Linked DNA regions of Zobellia nedashkovskayae. The protein of the gene in region 1 interacts with the protein of each later gene in a pairwise test. Links are inferred from orthologs where the notes say so. Each region holds a gene or a part of one and is shown in the gene's direction. Other genes may lie near its edges.

Region 1 (5,848 bases):
AGTTGTATGTAGTTTTGAATAAAACGAGCACAATGCTCGAGTTAGAGATGAAAGCCCAAGGCACGGTTAATGTAAATTGCGACCTGACCAACGAACCATTTGATCAGCCTATTGAGGCAGATTTGGAGCTCGTAGTCAAGTTTGGGGATGAGTTTAATGATGATGATGATGAGATTCTGATTATACCCCATAGAGAACATCAGGTCAATATTGCACAATACGTATACGAAATGTTAGTGTTGGCCGTACCGCAAAAAAGAATTCACCCAGGGGTATTAGATGGTACATTGCAATCGGAAGCATTAAAAAAGCTTGAAGAATTGCAACCTAAGGAAAAGAAAAAAGAAAGTGATCCCAGATGGGACGAATTAAAGAAACTGTTAACGGATAAATAAGTTTTAAATGGCACATCCTAAGAGAAAAATATCGAGAACCAGAAGGGACAAAAGAAGAACACATTACAAAGCGGTAGCACCAACTTTAGCTACTGACCCAACTACTGGTGAAATCCATTTGTTCCACAGAGCACATTGGCATGAAGGAAAATTGTATTATAAAGGTCAAATTTTGATCGATAAGACTGAAGAAGCCGAAGCATAAACGTTACGGTTATCTTATTAATGAATAAACTACTCCCGTATTTAATGACGGGAGTTTTTTATTTCTAGTACTCAAATCTCAAAAACGTATAGTTTTAAACCAAAAATTGGTTAAAATTGATTATTTTTCACCAATTTTGATGCATTTTTGAGGGTTTCTGATATCAAATCGACTTTAAGATGAGTAAAACAACAGCAGCAATTACGGCTGTAGGAGGATATGTTCCAAAATTTGTCATGACCAACAATATGTTGGAAGAGATGGTGGATACCAATGATGAATGGATTGTTTCTAGAACAGGAATTAAAGAAAGAAGGGTATTGAAACCCGAAGAAGGAGAAGGTACTTCATATCTGGCTATCAAGGCTGCGGAAGACCTTATTCAAAAGAAAGATATTGATCCAAAGGAAATTGATTTGGTAATCATTGCCACTGCAACTCCAGATAGCATGGTTGCGTCTACTGCTGCTTTTGTAGCATCAGAAATTGGAGCGGTAAATGCATTTGCCTATGATCTTTTGGCAGCGTGTTCCAGCTTTTTGTTCGGTATGTCTACTGCTGCGAGTTATATAGAATCTGGCAGGTATAAAAAAGTTTTATTGATCGGGGCAGATAAGATGTCTTCAATAATAGATTATACAGATCGTACTACATGTATTATATTTGGTGATGGTGCTGGTGCGGCATTGTTTGAGCCAAATGAAGAAGGTTTAGGATTGCAAGATGAATATCTAAGATCAGATGGCACAGGAAGACAATTCTTAGGTATGGATGCTGGAGGTTCATTAATGCCAGCAACAGAAGAAACAGTCAAAAATAGAAAACACTTTATTTACCAAGAAGGTAAAACAGTGTTCAAATTTGCAGTTTCTAACATGGCAGATGTAGCCGAAAGAATAATGAAGCGTAACAATTTAGAACATACAGATGTCTCTTGGTTGGTTCCGCATCAAGCTAATAAAAGGATCATAGATGCGACAGCCAATAGAATGGGACTCGACAATTCTAAGGTTCTAATGAACATAGAAAGATACGGTAACACTACATCGGCCACCTTACCGTTGTTATTGGCCGACTTTGAGAGTAAATTTAAAAAAGGGGATAACCTTGTCTTTGCCGCTTTTGGCGGAGGTTTCACCTGGGGTTCCATTTACCTAAAATGGGCTTATTAAATAAATACCGATCACTAAAATAAATAACATTCCATGGATATTAAAGAAATTCAAAGCCTGATCAAGTTTGTAGCAAAATCAGGTGCCAGTGAAGTAAAGTTGGAAATGGAGGATTTAAAAATCACCATTAAAACAGGTACTGCAGATTCTGGAAACGAAACAACCTACGTGCAGCAAATCCCTATGCCGCAAGCTCAAATGATGCCCTCTCAACAAGCTCCCGTTCAAAATATTGAAGCAGCTTCAGGAGACGCGGCAAAATCTGATAAAGAAGAAGATTCCAAGTATATTACTATCAAATCACCTATAATCGGTACTTTTTATAGAAAGCCATCACCGGATAAGAGCGTTTTCGTTGAGGTGGGTAGTACTATCGGAAAAGGAGATGTGCTTTGTGTTATTGAAGCGATGAAACTTTTTAACGATATTGAATCTGAAGTTTCTGGTAAAATCGTAAAGGTTTTGGTAGAAGATTCTTCTCCAGTAGAGTTTGATCAGCCTTTATTTTTGGTAGATCCATCATAAATATAAATTCTGAATCCCAAATGAGTTTTCCCTGTCGGGAATGAATTGTTGGTACTTAGATTTTGGAATTTAAATTGAAAAAGTATGTTCAAGAAAATATTAATTGCAAATAGGGGAGAGATTGCGCTTCGTGTTATACGGACCTGTAAGGAAATGGGTATCAAAACCGTTGCGGTCTATTCTAAAGCAGATGAGGAAAGTTTGCATGTTCGTTTTGCTGACGAAGCTGTCTGTATTGGTCCGGCGGCAAGTAGCGAGTCGTACCTAAAAATACCTAATATAATTGCAGCGGCAGAAATTACGAATGCTGACGCTATTCACCCAGGCTACGGATTTCTTTCAGAAAATTCTAAATTTTCTAAGATTTGTGCGGAGCACGATATTAAGTTTATTGGGGCTTCTGGCGAACACATAGATCGTATGGGAGATAAGTCTTCTGCTAAGAAGACGATGAAAGAGGCTGGCGTACCTACGGTTCCAGGTTCCGATGGCTTGTTAAAAGATGTTGCCGATGCTATAAAGGTTGCTAAGAAAATGGGTTATCCCGTTATGGTCAAAGCAACTGCAGGTGGTGGAGGTAAAGGTATGCGTGCTGTTTTTAAAGAAGAGGATATGCAAGACCTCTTTGAAAGTGCTGTTCAAGAAGCTACCGCTGCGTTTGGTAATGGTGGCATGTATATGGAGAAATTGATTGAAGAGCCAAGACATATTGAAATTCAAATTGTTGGAGATCAATACGGTAAAGCCTGTCACCTTTCAGAAAGAGATTGTTCTATACAACGTAGGCATCAAAAATTAACGGAAGAAACTCCATCACCATTCATGACAGATAAACTTCGTGATGCAATGGGTATAGCAGCGGTAAAAGCTGCAGAATTTATAAAGTACGAAGGTGCGGGTACAATTGAATTTTTGGTAGATAAACACCGAAATTTCTATTTCATGGAAATGAACACCCGTATTCAAGTAGAGCACCCTATTACAGAACAAGTAATTGATTACGATTTAATTCGTGAACAAATTCTAGTTGCTGCCGGTGTGCCTATTTCAGGTAAAAATTATTTACCAAAACTACATTCTATAGAGTGCAGAATTAATGCGGAAGATCCTTATAATAACTTTAGGCCTTCTCCAGGTAAAATAACGACTTTGCACATACCAGGTGGGCACGGTGTTCGTATGGATACTCACGTATACAGCGGTTACAGTATTCCTCCTAACTATGATTCTATGATAGCAAAATTGATAACCACTGCGCAGACACGTGAAGAGGCTATCAATAAAATGAAAAGAGCATTAGATGAATTCGTGATAGAAGGTATCAAAACAACTATTCCGTTTCACAGGCAGTTAATGGATCATCCAGATTATTTGGCAGGAAATTATACCACTGCATTTATGGATGACTTTAAAATGGATCCTCAGCCAGCGGATTAAGAATAAAACCCCAATATGCATTGGGGTTTTTTTATGCATAAAAATGAATTTAAGCTATTGGGAATATAAGACTTGGTTGTCAGATATCGATTTTACTATCGTTGGTAGTGGTATCGTAGGACTTAACTGTGCTTTACAGCTTTATAAGCGTTTTCCTAAGGCTAAAATTCTGATTTTAGAAAAAGGCTTTCTACCGCAAGGGGCAAGTACTAAAAATGCTGGTTTTGCTTGTTTTGGTAGTATTTCTGAGGTTTTGTCAGACTTAGAGTGTCATAGAGAGAAAGAAGTAGTCGCGTTGGTGGAGCAGCGCTGGAAGGGCGTTCAATTTCTTCGTAAGAACGTGGGTGATGATACCATGGATTTTCAGGTTCATGGTGGTCATGAATTATTTCTAAATTCAGCGGATGAACTCTTTCAGAAATGCGAAAATAGGCTTGTCGAAATCAACAGGCTTTTAAGACCGGTTTATGGTGCAGATGCATTTCATTTGGGGCCTAATACCTTCGGTTTTAATAAGGTGAAAGAAAAGTACATCACCAATGTTTTTGAAGGACAATTGGACACGGGTAAAATGATGAACTCGTTATTGCAATTGGTTCATCGGGCAGGTATAAAAATATTGAATTCAATTACAGTTGAAAGTTTTTCCGAAGGTGTAGCGGGAGTGGATGTCAAAACCAATCTATTTGAATTCAAAACCAAAAAATTACTGATTGCCACCAATGGGTTCGCAGCTAGTTTACTAAATGAAGAAGTCAAACCGGCAAGAGCACAAGTGTTGATTACAGAACCTATTCAAAACTTAGCTATAAAAGGCACTTTTCATTTTGATGAAGGGTATTATTATTTTAGGAATGTAGGCAATCGTATTTTGTTTGGAGGAGGAAGAAACCTAGACTTTAAAGGAGAGGAAACTAGCCAGTTTGGATCTTCTAAACAAATTCAAGATAATTTAAAGAAATTACTCAAAGAAGTCATTCTACCAAACACTCCTCATCAAATAGATTTGAGATGGAGTGGCATAATGGGCGTCGGTCAGCAGAAGAAACCTATTGTTAAACAAATCTCTAACCATGTGTATTGCGGAGTGCGCTTAGGAGGCATGGGTATCGCCATAGGAAGCGCTATAGGTAAAGATTTGGCAAATATAACGAGTAGGCTGTGAAATAGAAGAAATATGCTTAGAACTGAGTAAATGGCTTTTTTGTTTTGTCTACGGAACTATTACATTTAATTTAAGTAGTTCCAGGTCTAGTTTCCTATTAGTTTATGAGACACAAGAAATGACGAGTGGTTTACTGGAAAAGATAAAACAGGTTTTGTATTAATTGAATATGATAGAAAAAGAGCAATTACATCAATTTTGTGCCACTTTCGTTGCCGAACGAATTGCCAGAATTCAAAAAAACATAGCGGATATCCAAACGTCTTTGACCTCAGAAACTAAAAGTAGCGCAGGAGACAAACATGAGACGGGACGTGCTATGTTACAGTTGGAGCGTGAAAAATTAGGTCAGCAATTGGCCGAAGCGGAAAAGATGAAACAAGTATTATCTAAAGTACCCAAGGAGAGTAATACTGCCGTGGTTGGTCTGGGTAGTTGGGTGGTTACTTCGAAAACGGATTATTTTCTGGCAATTTCTGCAGGTGAGTATAAGGCACACGATAAAACTATGTATTGTATTTCTGCCGCTACCCCAATTGCTAAAATACTTTTTGGGAAGCAAATAGGGGATACCGTAATCTTCAACGGTCAAGAGATAAAAATTATAGCAATAAAATAATAAGAAAGAGTTCTTTTAGCCCATACCTTTCATAGAGGCCAAAGTAGCTGACCAAACAATTACCGAAGAAAGGAAAATACCAATAGTGTTGGCCCAAAAAGCCTTTGTTTTTTCAATTTTGAAGAGATAGGAAGCTATGCTGCCTGCATATACTCCTGTGCCAGGAAAAGGAATCATCACAAAAAAGATAAGACCCCAAAATCCGTAACGTTTTATTTTATCGCCCGAACCTACTTTTGCTTTTCGAGCAACATATATGGCAGATTTTTTATAAAAATCCCATTTCAAGAAATAACGATTTATCTTCTCAAGAAAGAACATCATTAAAGG
Region 2 (5,813 bases), 3.0 Mb from region 1 along the record:
TCTATGAGTCCTTCTTTATAAAGAAGTTCTACGGTCTCACTTCCCAAGCCCTCTATATCCATTGCCTTACGGGATATAAAATGTTGAATTCGTCCAGTAATCTGCGGAGGACAACCATAATAATTCACGCAATAGTGTTTTGCATCGCCTTCTGTACGTACCAAAGGTTCATGACACTCCGGACAATGCGTAATATATTCCGTTGGTTTTGAATCTTGAGGACGCTTTTCAAAATCTACACCAACTATTTTTGGTATGATTTCTCCTCCCTTTTCAACAAAAACGGTATCACCTTCACGAATATCAAATTTTGCAATCTGATCGGCATTGTGTAACGACGCCCTTTTTACGGTGGTTCCCGCCAAAAGCACTGGCTCCAGGTTAGCCACCGGAGTTATTGAACCTGTACGCCCTACTTGATACGTGATTTCGTTAAGCAGCGTTGAAACCTGCTCTGCCTTAAATTTGTAAGCCATGGCCCAACGTGGCGATTTTGAGGTAAAACCCAATTCATCTTGATGCTGGATACTGTTTATTTTTACCACTACCCCATCCGTTTCATATGGCAAATTATGCCGTCCTGAATCCCATTGGTTTACAAATGCCATTACTTCATCTGTTGAACGGCTCAATTTTGCAACTTCAGGGACTTTAAATCCCCATTCTCTTGCTTTTTCAAGCATCTGCCATTGTGAAGTTATGCCTGTATTCTGACCTACGATACTATATAAAAGACAGTCTAAAGGTCTTTGAGCGACCGCTGCACTATCCTGTAATTTTAAACTTCCAGAAGCCGTATTTCTAGGATTCATATAAGGGTCCTCCCCATTTTCAATACGCTCGGCATTCATTTGCGCAAAACCTTCAAAAGGCAATACAATTTCTCCTCTGATATCAAATTTTGGTGGGTAATCACCTTTTAATTGTAATGGCACCGACTTTATGGTTTTTACGTTCGTGGTTACGTCGTCTCCTTGAAAACCATCACCACGAGTAACAGCTCGCACCAATTTTCCATCTTCGTAGGTAATACTAATAGAAGCTCCATCATACTTCAATTCACAAACAAACTCCACTTCTGCATCGCCCAAAATGCGCTGCATACGCTTTTCCCAATCCTCAAGGTCTTCTTTTGAATAAGAATTATCTAACGAGTACATGCGCTCATTATGCACTACTGTTTCAAAATTTTTGGTAACCCCACCCCCAACACGTAAAGTTGGCGAACTTGCATCATAAAATTCCGGATGTTTGGCTTCAAGTGCCTGTAATTCTTTTAGTTTGGTATCAAACTCATAATCGGATATGGTAGCGTTGTCAAGCACGTAGTAATTATGGTTATGCTCTCGTAGTTCTTGACGAAGGGACTCTATTTGTTCTTTTATCTGCATTTTCTAACTCAGTATTTCTGTAATCTTAATGTATGCTTTTGAGGAAGTTTTGATTTATATCACCCCAAAATGCCCTTTGTCATTCGGTCGTTACCAAATATATCTTTTCGGACTTCAATTTCTATAAAATTATGTTGATGTAAAAGTGCTTCCGTTTCTTTTGCTAAATATTGATTGATTTCAAAAAAAAGCAATCCTTTCTCTGATAGATTCTGTTTCGCCATTTCCGTTATCGCTTTATAAAATACCAATGGATTTTCATCTGAAACAAAAAGCGCTAATTCAGGTTCATGTTCCAACACGTTTTTATGCATTTCTCTCTTTTCCATCTCTCTAACATAAGGAGGATTAGAGACTATAACATCAAAATTTGAAGCAAATCCATCGAAATTCAAAATATCGGCATGAACAAACTCGACTTTTAAGGCGTTTCGTTCTGCATTCCTTTTAGCTATTTCCAGCGCTTTTTTAGAAACATCCAGCGCAAAAATTTTGGCATCGGGTAAAAGTTTCGCCAATGTAATAGCAATACATCCACTCCCTGTTCCAATATCTAAAATTCGTAATCCTGATTTTCTTTCTGGCTGATTGGTTTTAACCTTCTCTACAATCCAGCGAATAAGGTCTTCCGTTTCCGGTCTAGGAATAAGTACATTCTCGTTTACCTCAAAATAAAGGTCCATGAAATTTGTACTTCCTATTATATATTGAACAGGCCGTTGTAACTTAAGTCCTGATAAGGCCTCAAAAAGCGGCTGTTCCTCCTCTTTTGTCAAAGTTAGATTAGGCTGCAAGGCCAAAACAAAACGCTGCAACTTAAGGTAATGCTCTATAAGCAGATAAAAGAAACTATCTACCTCCTCTTTTGCATATAATTCATCTAACTCTTTGTGATAAATATTCTTTATTTCTTTTAAGACCATTAAATATTGGAGCTATACATTATAATTTAGCGAGCATATACACTGGACATGAATAATGACCCGTATCTCCCAACGGCTTATCTATATACTCAAATCCCATTTTTGCATAAAGCTTTTGAGCTGCTTTCATGTAAGGCATGGTTTCCAAATAGATTTTTTCAAAATTGAATTCCTTTGCCTTCTCAAGACATTTCTGCAACATTTCAGAACCAATCCCTCGTCCTCTTGCTTCCTCTAAAAAATACATTTTCTGCAGTTCGCAAATATTGTCCTTGCTGTTCTCTAATTGAGAAATTCCGGCGCAGCCCAAAATAGTTTCATTTTCTTCTACAACAAAATATGCCGCACGTGGTTTATCATAATTTTCGAACATTTGATCAAGCGTTACATCTGCGTAAGCAGTGCCTACTTTTGGCGCACCTAAATCCACTAATACCTTACGAATCAACGTTGCTATTTGCTCGTTATCCTCTTTTCTTATGTTACGAATGTTCACTGCACCCATTTCCAATAAATAAAATTCTATTTTTACAGCGTGAAGATACGTAGAAATGTGCGTATGTTACCTCTTTAAAATACCGTGAACTAGCCCATGTTGAACAACAAAACCCTTCCACAAAACACTTTTTCCAAAGATGAAGCTTACATGCTTCGTTGCTTGGAAATAGCTAAAAATGGCTTGGGAACCACTGCTCCTAACCCTATGGTAGGTGCCGTAATCGTTCATGAAGACAAAATTATTGGTGAGGGTTTCACGAGTCCGTACGGTGGACCACATGCCGAAGTGAACGCCATAAACTCAGTTGCGGACAAAGAACTACTTAAGCATGCTACTATTTACGTTACTCTGGAACCATGTTCACACCACGGTAAGACTCCGCCTTGCGCTGATTTAATTGCCAAACATGGTATTCCAAGAGTTGTAATTGGTCTTATAGACCCACATACAAAAGTAGCTGGCAAAGGAATAGAAAAACTTAAAAATGCAGGAAGTAACGTAATAACTGGTTGCTTAGAAAAAGAATGCAGAGAACACCACCGTCGTTTTCTTACATTTCAAGAAAAGAAACGTCCTTATATCATTCTAAAATGGGCCCAAACAGCCGATGGTTTTATCGCGCCCAAAAAAGAAGAACGGGCTACTAATCCAGAACCCTATTGGATCACTGGTCCGTATTCGCGACAGCTTGTACATAAATGGCGAAGTGAAGAACAAAGTATTCTGGTTGGTACTAATACCGTGCTGGAAGACAATCCCAAATTGGATGTACGCTTATACACCGGGAAAAACCCAATACGCATTGTATTGGACAGAAAACTCAAAATAAGCGCTGATTATAATATATTGGACGGAAGCATACCTACTCTGGTCTTAACAGACATGGTAGATACGCCTCTGCTAAAAGAAAATGCAGCCTACCGCCAAATTGATTTTAAAGGAGATATAGCGCAACAAATTTGCGAGGTGCTTTATAAAGAGAATATCACTAGCGTTCTAATAGAAGGCGGAACCCAAACCTTGCAAACTTTCATTAATTCTGGTTTATGGGATGAGGCTAGAATTTTTACGGGCGATAGTCAATTTAAGACAGGTATACTAGCACCAGAACTCAAAGGAAAAATTATTAGTACGAAATCTATTGACAAGGACACCTTAAAAATATACGGTAATGATTAAGAATATTATTTTTGACTTTGGCGATGTATTCATCAATTTAGATAAAGGCATCATATTTCGCGAAATGGAAAAATTTGGTGGCTCTATAGATTTAACACGAGAAATGGTAGCGTTGAACGGTATTTATGAGGTTGGAGAAATCACCTCAGAAGAGTTTATAGCACAACTTCAGAACCAATACCCCAAAGCCAGTGTTATAGAAATTGAAAATATATGGAACTCCATGTTACTGGATTTTCCAGAAGAACGACTGGAATTCATTGAAAATCTTGCTAAAGAAGGCGCGTATAGACTCTTTCTATTAAGCAACACCAATGACTTGCATATTACGCACGTGGAACAGAAAATGGGTTCAGACAGGTATAATCGATTTAAAAGTCCATTTGAGAAATTCTATCTCTCCCATGAAATCAACCTTAGAAAACCGAACTCAGAAATCTATCAATTTGTTCTGGATGAAAACGGATTAAAGGCCGAAGAAACTTTTTTCATAGATGATACCAAAGAAAATACAGATGCCGCCAAAAAGCTAGGTATCACCTGCTGGAACATTCAAGTAGGTAAAGAAGATATCGTTCAATTAAAATCAAAACTATAAGATGGCGTCACTTGCCTTGAGCATATTGGCTTCTAGCCTCATCTTCATTATTTTTAAACTATACACCCGGTTTAAGGTCAATACGCTTTTTGCAATTGTCACTAACTACTTTGTGGCTTCTAGTGTTGGCCTTATGCGCTATAAAGGAGAAACAAGCTTTTTTGAAGTGCCAGAAAAACCCTGGTTCTTGGGCACGTTTATTCTAGGTATTCTTTTTATTGTTGTTTTTAACCTAATGGCCATAGCGTCACAAAAAGTAGGCGTTGCAGTAACCTCAGTAGCTACAAAGATGTCTTTTGTAATCCCCGTTATTTTTGGCATACTACTTTATAATGAAGAACTAGGTCCTATTAAAGTAATTGGCATTTTATTAGCCCTTGCTGCGGTCTACTTTGCGGCCTTAAAAGAATCTGCGATAAAATTTAAAAAGTCAGCGCTTATTTTACCCGCATTAGTATTCTTAGGCTCTGGCGTTATTGACGCCAGTTTAAAGTACCTACAAGAAATACACATTAAAGAAGAAGATTATCCTATTTTTTCTGCCACAGTATTTGCCTCGGCTGCATTTATAGGGCTTTTAATCACGGTTTTTAAAGCGGCTGAATTTAGAGCCAAATACAATATAAACACCTTAATAGGAGGTATTGCATTGGGCGTGGTAAATTATTTTTCCATTTACTTCCTTCTTAAAGCCTTACAAAATGACACATTGAACAGTTCTTCTGTATTTACAATAAACAACGTGGCAATAGTAATGTTCACTACGCTTTTAGGCATCATTTTGTTTGAAGAAAAAATAAGTCCTAAAAATTGGGGCGGTATTGCTTTGGCAGTAACCAGTATAATTTTAGTTGCTTTTGGTTGATGGAAGACCGTTCTGACACATACAAAACGCTAGCGAAGCCTTCTGAAGAAATTCTTTTTAAAGAAAAGAAAAGCAAATTTTTTGGTTACGCTTTTCCTATTCAAAATGAAGACGAGGTAAAACCAATTATAGAATTATTAAAGAAGAAACACCATACCGCAGGTCATGTATGCTATGCCTGGCAATTAGGAACTGAAATAATTCGTTATCGAGCAAACGATGATGGAGAACCTAATAACTCTGCAGGCCTACCCATTTACGGACAAATACAAGCTTTTGACGTTACAAACGTATTAGTAGCTGTGGCCCGAATTTTTGGCGGAACCAAGTTAGGCGTTGGAGGTTTAATCTCGGCCTA
Region 3 (5,848 bases), 2.2 Mb from region 1 along the record:
TGGCTTACCCATTTCTTTGGTGATAATCTCACCATACTTCCTTTTGTTATTACGGAGCTCCTTTGCCGCTTTGAACATCAACTTTGCACGCTCTTCATATGAAGTCTTTTTCCAATCAAGAAAACATTCATGTGATGCTTTAATTTTTTCTTCTAAATCTCTGTTTTCTAATTCTTTAAATTGAAATAACTTATTTCCGTTATATGGATTTACCGATTCTTTCATCTTCAGTTTTTTTTATTTAACACCAACTACACCTCCATTGGCCAACTATTTTTCTACTACAAAATAACGAGTTCAAACTAATGTTCATAACCTCGTTAAGAACTAATTTTAACACAAAAAGGGACAGCCCGCTTAATCTCTACCTTTATAAAAACCCGTATTATGAGCGATCGATCCAGTATTCTCTTAAGCATTCGTCCAGAAATTCCTTCCGCAAAAATTACCGATGGTATGAGCGAAAACGAAAGGTTTCAAAACCTAACCTTACGTCCTATACTTAAGCTGCAAAACTTCATGTTTGTAGCAGTTTTCAAGAATTACATTGCAAAACATAAGAATAGTTTTTATGAACTTACACTAGAGAAACGCTTAGATTTTATTGAAAACGCAATTCAAAAAGACATCAAATTTCGTAATTCTTTAAAAGGAATTGTAATTGGCCAGTTTACCTTGGAAGAGTACGAAATATACATTAAGAACTCTTCTTCTTTAAACAAACGCATGATGAGCATGGTTGTTAACCGCTTAAAAGACCAAATACAGCTCTTTGAACAAGATGTACTAGTCTAGCAGTGATTCCCCGTTTAAATTTGTTGTGAGCACGTCACTCATATAGTCAAAAAAAGGTCTTATTGTACTGAAGGTCTTATTGACTTCATCTGCAAAATCTGGGGAAAGCACTTCCTTATCCGTAAATTTTCGGCTAAAAATGAATTGTTTCCTTTTTATCAAATCAATGTCGTCATGGGCTTTATCAAAACCTTTGGGTGCTGTTTTTAGCTCATCGCCCTGTAGTTTGCCCCAAGTAGCCTTCAAGTTCTTTTCAGATAGAATTTCTCGCATTTCAGAAGCATCTTCCTCCAATTCTTTACGAATACGAAGCAAATCTTCTTTATTTGGATTCCAAAAACCAGTTGCTAAAAATGATTCTCCTGGCTTTATCTGTAAATAATACCCCCCGCGTCTTTGGGCTCCTGCCCTGGAAAAAGAACCTGCAAAATGCGATTTATAAGGTGTTTTGTCCTTAGAAAAGCGAACATCCCTATAAATTCTAAACATTTTTGTTCTTTCTATCTCATCGTGGGCACCAAGCTTAACAGCTACGGCTTCAAAAAAAGCTTTTACACTCTGTTCGTGACGTTTAAACTCGGGTTTGTTTTCGGTAAACCATTCTCTGTTGTTATAATTTTTAAGCTGAATTAAAAAATTGAGCGTGTCTTTCGTAATTATCGGATCTAACATACGACCTAAATGTTGTTATTTTAGATAAAGTTAACCTTTTTACGAAATCGGCTTTTAGATTTATCAGTAATTTAGCCCTTTCACCAAATGCATATGGACCATACTTCTATCATTGATAAAATTAATAGGCACAAGAAACAGCCTAATTTAAGATACAAACTAAAAGAAAAGGTTGAAGAGTTTACCAATTTACTCTTTTACACCCTTTTTGATATTGACACACCCGTAGAAAAGAATCTAGACAAACTAGAGCTACTTTTTGATGACGTGGTTGATTTAGCATGTTGGGATACGAAGAAACCCTGTAAAAAACTTTGGGAAAACTACGTTGAAAAACTGCCCAACATACTGGAGCGTCTGAATCTTGATGCGGAAGCAACGGTAAATTGTGATCCTGCGTCATTATCTGTTGAGGAAGTTTATATGGCGTACCCAGGGTTTTACGCCATTGTTATCTATCGTTTAGCTCACGAACTGTATTTCATAGGTTTTCCTTTGGTTCCGAGATTAATGACTGAATATGCGCACCGTCAAACCGGTGTAGACATTAACCCTGGAGCTCAGATAGGAAATTCATTTCATATTGATCATGGTACTGGCGTGGTTATAGGCGAAACTGCAATCATTAAAGAACATGTTAAGATTTATCAGGGTGTAACCTTAGGAGGGCTTTATGTGGCCAAACACTTGCATAGTACCAAACGGCACCCTACTATTGAAAGAAACGTTACCATATACGCAAACGCTACCATACTAGGTGGTAAAACGGTAATTGGCGAGAACTCCATAATTGGAGGTAATGCTTGGTTAACAGCATCGGTTCCCCCTAATTCAACTGTTTTTCACACGCCTGATATTAAAATAAAAACACTACCCAATGTCTCATAGTATTTTAGACCTGATCGGTAATACCCCTTTGGTAGAATCGAAAATATTGAACACGAACCCCAACGTTAAGCTCTATTTTAAAATGGAAGGGCATAACCCTGGTGGCAGTGTAAAAGATCGTGCTGCATTTAATATGATTAAAAACGGACTTGAGCGAGGTGATTTTGATAAAAATTCTAAACTTATTGAGGCAACGAGCGGAAACACAGGTATTGCATTAGCCATGATTGCCGGTATCTATGGTCTTGACATGGAATTGGTAATGTCCGAAAAAAGCACCATCGAACGGGTAAAAACCATGAAGGCTTACGGAGCAAAGGTTACCCTTACCCCTGCCGATGTCGGGATTGAAGGAGCTAGAGATTATGCCGAAGCCAAAGTGAAAAACGAAGGTTACATAATGATGAATCAGTTTTCTAATGATGATAATTGGAAAGCACATTATAAATCTACAGGTCCAGAAATTTGGAACGATACCGATGGAAAAATTACTCATTTTGTTTCTTCTATGGGAACCACAGGCACCATTATGGGCACTTCTACCTATCTAAAGGAGAAGAACAAAGCTATTCAGATTGTTGGTGTTCAACCTACGGATAATTCTAGTATTCCCGGAATTCGAAAATGGCCCAAAGAGTACTTGCCTAAAATTTTTGATGCTAAAAAAGTTGACCAAACTATTGAGGTAAGTCAAGAAGAAGCTAAACAAATGGCTATACGGTTAGCTAAGGAAGAAGGTATCTTTTCTGGCATGAGCAGCGGCGGAGCAGCGGCAGCGGCTTTACGATTGGCAGAAACATTAGAAAGTGGCATTATTGTTTCTATTGTCTGTGACAGAGGCGATCGTTATCTTTCTTCTGACTTATTCGACTAGAAAATGATTTGATTGAATAAGAATAAGGTTTTCATCAATCTAAAATCATACTCATTCCTTCTTTGAATATTTTAAAATCTTGAAGATAGTTATGTCCTGCTTTTGGGACACCAAAAAATTCCTTATTCTTTCCTGGAATGGCTTTATATAGCTTTTCTGCAGACTCAAATGGGATTACGCTATCTTCCTTTCCATGGAATATATAAATTGGGCAATCCACTTTTTTTACAAATTCATTAGAAGGAAACCTGAAGTTAGATAACCAATCTATTGGTAAAAACGGAAAACGATATTGACCCAGTGCCACCGCGCTATAAAAGGGAGACTCCAATACTACCTTCTCAGGGTTATTTTCTGAAGCCAACCATGTAGCTACTCCCGTACCAAAAGACCTTCCGTAAATGATAATCTTATCTTCTGCATGCTGCTTTTTAGCATAATTATAGAAGAGTTGCGCATCATCATACAACGCTTGCTCGCTCATTTTTCCCGTGCTTTTACCAAAGGTTCTATAATCAACCAAAATAGACTCGTAACCCTTTCTAGTAAAAAGATTTGCTACATGTGTGAGGTGAGAAATATTTCCAGAATTCCCATGAAAGTAAACAATAATACCCTTCGCATTATCCTGTTTTATATGAACAGCATTTAGTTTAGCCCCATCTTTAGTAGTCAAATTCATTTCCTCAAAATCCTGACAAAAATCGTAAGTATGGTTAAGTGGCATTTTTGAAGGAAAAAATACTAAACGTTCTTGGAAATTGTAAGCTAGAATAGTGATTAAAGCATATAGAATTACAAGTATCAATCCCCATTTTTTCAATCTACGCATGAAGTACTAAATTTTGTTGGTGCTATTTATTATAAAAATACAATTATGATGATGAATATGATGTAGGTCATTACAACCAGTTTTTTCTTTTAAAATAGACCATCATACCAATAAAAAGGGCAATCATCAATGCCCATACGTAATAGTACCCGTTTGCTGTATGTAGTTCTGGCATATTATCAAAGTTCATTCCGTAGACACCAGCAATAAAAGTAAGCGGTATAAAAATAGAGGCCATTATGGTCAATACTTTCATGACTTCGTTCATTTTATTACTCATATTACTCATGTACATTTCCATAAGGCTCATAGACATTTCTCTGTAAATCTGCAGGCTTTCATTAATTTCTAATGAGTGATCTAATGCATCACGTAAAAAAACTTTGGTGTCTTTGGTAATCAATGTGTTTTCTGTATCAATTAAACGGCTAACTAATTCTTTTACGGGGAATATCCAACGTCTTATTCTTAAAACTTCTTTCTTTATTTGCTGAATTTCCTGAGCAATTTCTGGTGTAGGATTATCATAAACCACTTCCTCTAAACTCTCTATTTTGTGGTTTAAATGTTCTAGAACTACGAAATAATTATCTACAATAGCATCTATCAGTGCAAAAAACAAGTAATCTGCACCACGAGTTCTAATACGTCCGGATTTACTTTTGACCCGTTGCCTTACCCCTTTAAAGACATCGTCATCCATTTCTTGAAAAACGAGTACACTACTACCCATTAGTACGATTGCCACATGTTCGTATACGATTTCTTGTTCATTATTAATGTATAACATCTTGAAAACACTGAAAATATAATCCTCGTATTCATCAATTTTTGGCCGTTGGTGGGTATCCACTATATCTTCAAGAACGAGAGGATTCAATCCAAAGCGTTTTCCAATTTTTTCTATAAAAACTTCATCGCTAATACCAACTATATCAATCCATGAAATTTCGGGCACTTCTTTATGTGCCGCAATAGCATCAATATCTCCAGGAATATGCTCATTAAGAATTGCTTCATTATATTCTAGAATATTAACAACGCTCGCACCTCCTTCCCTCTGGCCCATATAAGTTATGGTACCAGGAGCCTTGCCCATTTTCTTTTGAAATTTTGAAGCTTTCTTTGGAATCAATTTCCCCAACCTTTTGCGTCTAGACATGAACAGATTAATTTTTATAAATATAGTAAGAAGTTGGTAACTAGATTTCTTGATTTTCAAAATGTAAACCATACAAAAGCAAACCTGAACCAGGCGCTACGTAGGTAAGTTTCATGGTACTTTCTGACTTTAAAGAATCTTGAATATCAACCAAAGACAACTCTCCTTTTCCTAGTTGAATTAAAGCTCCCATAATCATTCGTATCTGATAACGCATGAACCCTTTACCGCTTACATGCAGCGCATAACTTTTTTCAGGAAAAAAATTCGCCTTCAAAAGTTTGTTTTCCTTTAGTTCGCACGAGATTATGGTTCGCTCCGTTTTTGTGTTCTCTTGTAATCTGGCCGTATAAATTTTGAAATTATGAGTTCCCTCAAATAATTCTGCGCCCTTTTGCATTAGGTCTACATCTAACTGATTTAAGATATTAGCTAAAAAAGGTGCGCAAAAAGGATGGTTTTTTTTGCCATGAGAAAAGAGATAAACGTATTCTTTTACTTTTGCATCTTGAATGATGTTAAAAGAACTATCGGTTTCTGTTATGGCTAAAACTCTAATATCCGGAGGAAGATTATCATTGAAAAGTTGTAGGAATTCCTCCATATCTACTAAAGGTTCTCCTTC

What was found.
Region 2: the proteins of accC (region 1) and ribD interact in binary tests that used the Escherichia coli proteins (3 or more experiments, as listed by UniProt). The link is inferred for Zobellia nedashkovskayae from one-to-one orthologs.
Region 3: the proteins of accC (region 1) and cysM interact in binary tests that used the Escherichia coli proteins (3 or more experiments, as listed by UniProt). The link is inferred for Zobellia nedashkovskayae from one-to-one orthologs.

What each region holds. Positions count from the first base shown.
Region 1 is NZ_JADDXR010000002.1:1,519,923-1,525,770, forward strand. What follows is about bases 1,618-4,557. They hold accC (acetyl-CoA carboxylase biotin carboxylase subunit), read left to right. Parts: upstream 1,618-2,381; coding sequence 2,382-3,734; downstream 3,735-4,557. Other genes in these bases: IWB64_RS06485 (beta-ketoacyl-ACP synthase III), read left to right, coding at 1,618-1,772; accB (acetyl-CoA carboxylase biotin carboxyl carrier protein), read left to right, coding at 1,806-2,297; IWB64_RS06500 (NAD(P)/FAD-dependent oxidoreductase), read left to right, coding at 3,778-4,557. Outside these bases: IWB64_RS06475 (YceD family protein), read left to right, coding at 1-395; rpmF (50S ribosomal protein L32), read left to right, coding at 403-600; more of IWB64_RS06485, read left to right, coding at 780-1,617; more of IWB64_RS06500, read left to right, coding at 4,558-4,899; IWB64_RS06505 (3-oxoacyl-ACP synthase), read left to right, coding at 5,069-5,518; IWB64_RS06510 (COG2426 family protein), read right to left, coding at 5,534-5,848. UniProt on the Escherichia coli protein: This protein is a component of the acetyl coenzyme A carboxylase complex; first, biotin carboxylase catalyzes the carboxylation of the carrier protein and then the transcarboxylase transfers the carboxyl group to form malonyl-CoA.
Region 2 is NZ_JADDXR010000002.1:4,555,570-4,561,382, forward strand. The notes cover bases 2,045-4,949. They hold ribD (bifunctional diaminohydroxyphosphoribosylaminopyrimidine deaminase/5-amino-6-(5-phosphoribosylamino)uracil reductase RibD), read left to right. Parts: upstream 2,045-2,906; coding sequence 2,907-3,992; downstream 3,993-4,949. Other genes in these bases: prmC (peptide chain release factor N(5)-glutamine methyltransferase), read right to left, coding at 2,045-2,314; IWB64_RS18770 (GNAT family N-acetyltransferase), read right to left, coding at 2,334-2,819; IWB64_RS18780 (HAD family hydrolase), read left to right, coding at 3,985-4,590; IWB64_RS18785 (DMT family transporter), read left to right, coding at 4,592-4,949. In the rest of the region: NAD-dependent DNA ligase LigA, read right to left, coding at 1-1,391; more of prmC, read right to left, coding at 1,451-2,044; more of IWB64_RS18785, read left to right, coding at 4,950-5,455; IWB64_RS18790 (IMPACT family protein), read left to right, coding at 5,455-5,813. UniProt on the Escherichia coli protein: Converts 2,5-diamino-6-(ribosylamino)-4(3h)-pyrimidinone 5'-phosphate into 5-amino-6-(ribosylamino)-2,4(1h,3h)-pyrimidinedione 5'-phosphate.
Region 3 is NZ_JADDXR010000002.1:3,732,567-3,738,414, reverse strand. What follows is about bases 1,347-4,286. They hold cysM (cysteine synthase CysM), read left to right. Parts: upstream 1,347-2,344; coding sequence 2,345-3,229; downstream 3,230-4,286. Other genes in these bases: corA (magnesium/cobalt transporter CorA), read right to left, coding at 4,132-4,286; IWB64_RS15225 (alpha/beta hydrolase), read right to left, coding at 3,264-4,061; epsC (serine O-acetyltransferase EpsC), read left to right, coding at 1,561-2,355; IWB64_RS15240 (DUF2461 domain-containing protein), read right to left, coding at 1,347-1,467. Also shown: IWB64_RS15250 (NAD-dependent succinate-semialdehyde dehydrogenase), read right to left, coding at 1-225; IWB64_RS15245 (glyoxalase), read left to right, coding at 388-795; more of IWB64_RS15240, read right to left, coding at 787-1,346; more of corA, read right to left, coding at 4,287-5,223; tRNA pseudouridine(38-40) synthase TruA, read right to left, coding at 5,264-5,848. UniProt on the Escherichia coli protein: Two cysteine synthase enzymes are found. Both catalyze the same reaction. Cysteine synthase B can also use thiosulfate in place of sulfide to give cysteine thiosulfonate as a product.